DNA from 2 places in the Pseudomonas cichorii genome. Region 1 is predicted to be linked to the other one. Evidence: riboswitches for the same ligand, from Rfam matches in the RefSeq annotation. Region 1 holds a riboswitch; the other holds the start of a gene.
The links. A riboswitch is a leader RNA that binds a small molecule or an ion and turns the genes downstream of it on or off. The one in region 1 is predicted to bind cobalamin.
Positions count from the first base shown of each region.

Region 1 (2,199 bases):
ATGTCGCGCCTGCAGGCCGAAGGGCTGGTGGAAACCCGCCATGGCATCGGGACCTTTGTGGTCGATGCTTCGCGTCCACGGGATTTCCAGATCCCGGAAACCCTGTCCGGCAGCCCTCCCGATGCAGCGGCCATCATCGAACTGCGCCTGAGCCTTGAACCGGAATCCGCCGCTCTCGCCGCACAACGGCGCACGCCGGAGCAACTGGAAGCCATACGCAAGGCGCTAGACGAGTTGCATCGCTGCGACCGGAACGAAACCGATACGACCCAGGCCGATTTCGAGTTTCACCGCAGTATCGTGCAATGCACCGCCAACAGCTTCTTTACCGATGTCATGACCCAACTGGGCAACAGCATTCTGCCCAGGGCACGGATCGGTTTCGGCAATGTGCCGACGACTCGGCTCATGGATGACCCGCACATCCAGCAGCGCGAACAGGAGCAGATCTACTCGGCTATCGCCCATCAGGATCGCGATGCGGCCAGGGCGGCGATGCGCCTGCACCTGATCAACTGCCTGCAACGCCTTCGCGCAAAGGATTAGCCACTAAAAGGCTTATCGTTTACCATCGCGCCCCGTCGGTTTCCGAGAGGAACTAACAGGGAATTCGAGGGCCTCGCACCTGCGCAGCTCAAACGAAACTGCCCCCGCAACTGTAGGCATCGAGCCAACTCCATCATGGCCACTGGGTAGTTCATTCCCGGGAAGGCTGGAGTCAGGTGATGAAATGCCAGTCAGGAGACCTGCCGACCTGCAACTTCACTGACCGGCGGGGTGTCCGGGAAGGACATCCGCGCGCCGGTTCATGGCTGCCTTGCCCTGCCTTCGGCGCAGTGCCGGGGATGTGTTTCCTGTCTGTACATTGCGCCCTGCACGTACGAAACGGAGATCGCATTACATGTCACTGCCCCGCCTTGCCGCCCTCATCGCCGGTCTGAGCCTGTCCACCCTGAGCCTTGCCGCTCCCACTCAATACCCGCTCACTGTCGAAAACTGTGGCATGAAGCTGACGTTCGAGCATGCGCCGCGCAAGGCAGTGACCATCGGCCAGTCCGGGACCGAAATGCTTCACGAACTGGGGCTGGGCGACACGCTGGTAGGCACTTCGCTGTGGTTCAACGATGTGCTGCCGCGCTTCAAGGCGCAGAACGACAAGGTCGAACGTCTGGCGGACAACGACCCGAGTTTCGAGGCCGTCATCGGCAAGCGCCCGGAACTGGTGGCCGTCCAGCTTGAATGGATGGTCGGAGCCCAGGGCGTGGTCGGTACCCGCCAGCAGTTTCATGACTTGAAGATCCCGACCTACATCATGCCGTCCGACTGCGAAGGCAAGGACAACCTGGTAGGCGCTGATGGCACACGCCTGGAGCCCTTCCGCATCGACACCATCTACAAGAGCATCGAACAGCTCGCCCAGATATTCGACGTACAGGATCGCGGCCAGCAACTGGTTGCAGAGCTGCGCAGTCGTCTGGCCCATGCAGTCGCCAACGTCAAACAGAACAAGGAGCGGGATGTGTCCGCAGTGTTCTGGTTCTCCAGCGCAGACATCGATATCGACCCTTATGTGGCAGGCCGCAAAGGCATTCCGGACTTCATGCTCAATAACCTGGGCATGCGCAATATCGTCGAGTCCGATGAAGAGTGGCCGACCGTGGGCTGGGAAACCATCGCCAAGGCCAATCCCGACATTCTGGTGATCGCACGTATGGATCGCCGTCGTTTTCCGGCCGACGACTACCGCAGGAAACTCGAATTCCTCAAGTCCGACCCGGTGACCCGCAATATGGACGCGGTCAAGCATGACCGTATCGTGATCATCGATGCCGATGCCATGCAGGCCAGCATCCGGCTGTTTACTGGCATCGAAGAACTGGCCGAAGCCGCCAATCGCTACAACGCCGCTCAATGAAGCTGGCCACTGCGCTCGGCCACATACTATGGGTGACAGCAGTTCTGCTGCTGGCCATCGTGGCGGGCGCTGCCATCGGTGAAACCAGCATCAGCCTGCCGGTGGTCTTCCAGGTGCTGGCGAACAAACTGTGGGCGGCCGGGTACGTGCTCGACCCCATCGATGAGGGGATTGTCTGGAACTATCGCCTGACCCGCTCCATCGTGGCAGCGGCCTGTGGCGCGGGGCTGGCGATTTCCGGTGTGGTGCTGCAATCGTTGCTGCGTAATCCGCTGGCCGATCCA
Region 1 covers NZ_CP074349.1:2,308,590-2,310,788, reverse strand. The annotation lists gene KGD89_RS10295 (FadR/GntR family transcriptional regulator) at 1-546, shown strand, start outside; cobalamin riboswitch at 566-768, shown strand; gene KGD89_RS10290 (ABC transporter substrate-binding protein) at 902-1,915, shown strand; gene KGD89_RS10285 (FecCD family ABC transporter permease) at 1,912-2,199, shown strand, end outside.

Region 2 (2,199 bases), 1.1 Mb from region 1:
GTTGCAGGCGGTTTTCGGCGAACACGGCAAAAGTGCGCGTGGTGCTTTCGGCCAGTGGCCGGAATGCCGACTGGCTCTGGAAGTCGCCGGATGCCGGGCTCCATGGATCGATGAAGTCGCCGCCGACATCGTTGTAAGGCGAGTTGTTGCTGACGTCGAAGCGGATTCTGTTGTACTCGGCTCCAATCACCGTGCGGCTGTCCAGGCCGAACAGCGAATGGTTGAACGTGAAACTCTGGCGGTCGCCGATCTGCTCCTGGTCGTGCTTGATCTCCAGGTAGTCGCCACGCAACAACTGACCCTGAGCGCTGCTCCAGCTATAGACTTCGGCGTTGCGCCAGTGGCGGCGGCTCTTGATGTAGTAGAGCTGGTTGCTGGCGCTGACGTTATCGTTGATGGCCCAGTCGGTGTTCAGGCGGGTCCATTCATCGTTGTAGCGTTGCACGGCATTGCGCAGGTTGTAGTTTTTGTCGCGCAGGCTGTCGCGGTATCGGCCATCGATCAGCGGTGTGCCGAAGTAGTTCATCGGCTCGCTGTCGCCACGTTCGTGGGCGAGGGTGAAGCTCAGGTCGTCGGTGGCTTGCCAGCGCAGGGCTGCGCTCATGGCCAGGCTGCGGGAATTGCCGTTATCGACCCAGCCATTGCTTTCCTGCTGGTTCAGGGTAAGGCGATAGCTCAGGGTATCGCTCAGCGAGCCGCCGCTGTCGAGGCCCAGTTGCTGGCGGTCATTGGAGCCGTAGCCCAGGCGCAGGCGATTGCGGATTTCGCCCTCGAAAGGCTTTTTCGGTACCACGTTGATAACGGCTCCGGTTGCGCCTTCGCCATAAAGCACCGAAGCCGGGCCACGGATCACGTCGATACGCTCGACCATGAACGGATCGACCGGGAAGGTCTGAGTGCCGGCGCCGGTGTACAGGCGCGAGCCGTCGAACAGGGTCATGACCGAGGAATGCCCGGTGAAGCCGCGAGCGGATAGCGCTGTATTGCCATCACCGGGCGTTGCGATGCTGGTGATGCCCGGCGAGCGGCTGACTGCATCTTGAACGGTCAGGTTATTGCGGCTTTCGAGGGGCTGGCTGTCGAGGCTACTGGTGCTGGCGGGTGTTTCCAGCGCCGTAAGGTTCAGGCGCGAACCGCTGGGTGTCGGGGTTGCCAGATCGGTTACTGGCGTATCGGCGCTGCCAGTGATTGCGACCGAGGGCAGTGCCAGGGTTTGTGAGTCAGCGGCCAATGCATGGGACGAAAGCGCCAGACAGGGAAGCAGGCTCAGGGATTGAAGCAGAAAAGAACGGGACATGCGATTCCAGCCAATCAGGAATGAATGAATCCCGGAGGGAACAACGCATAGGGAATCGCAGGCGCAAAAAGCCCGCGAAGACCGGCCTGCGCCCGCCCACCGCGGGTTTGCCAAACAAGGTTGCAGGCCGGTCTCCGGGCTTGCGAGGGTCATGAAACATTCACCTTCCCATGCCTTGGCACAGTGGTATTTTGAATGCTTCGCTCGCTTACCGTTGCGGGGGCAGCGCCGGACTGATCACAGAGAGTGACGCACCGGCTTCCCGTTTAATCCCATGCACGGCGGCATGGGACACCTGAAACTGGCGCGCATCAAATCATTGAAGCTGGAAAGCGTCAATGGCTGATGTTGGTCGAGCGTTAGGGGTTTCGCGAAGACTTACCACCGATAACTGACCGCCCCCACCACACTACGGGTATCGCCATAGCGGCATGAGTTGGCGCAGTACAGGTATTTCTCGTTGGTGAGGTTCTGTGCCTTGGCGCTGACTTGCCAGTTGTCGTCCAGGTCATAGCTGATTCGTGCATCGAACAAGGCGTAGGCCGGGATCTTGCGATCCGTGACGCTGGGCGTGGTGTGGGTGGTGCCGACATAGCGCACGCCGCTGCCCACTGACAGGCCCTTCAGGCCCGCCGAGGCGAAACGGTAATCCAGCCACAGCGAGGCATTGTGATAAGGCGTGCCTTCGATGCGCGACCCTTCGAGCACTTCATCGTTGTCCTCGATGATATGGGCGTCGGTATAGGCATAGGCGGCGTTCATGGCCAGTTGTGGCGTCAGTTGAGCCTTGGCTTCCACTTCAAAACCGGTGCTGCGTTCCTTGCCGGTCTGCTCGTCGAAGTCCGAGCCTGCAATGGAGGTGATGACGTTGCTCTGGGTCAACTGATAGACCGCCGCGCTGA
Region 2 covers NZ_CP074349.1:3,364,301-3,366,499, reverse strand. The annotation lists gene KGD89_RS14040 (TonB-dependent receptor) at 1-1,297, opposite strand, end outside; cobalamin riboswitch at 1,406-1,611, opposite strand; gene KGD89_RS14035 (TonB-dependent siderophore receptor) at 1,676-2,199, opposite strand, start outside.
Region 2: another riboswitch for cobalamin. It lies ahead of KGD89_RS14040 (TonB-dependent receptor); the one in region 1 lies ahead of KGD89_RS10290 (ABC transporter substrate-binding protein).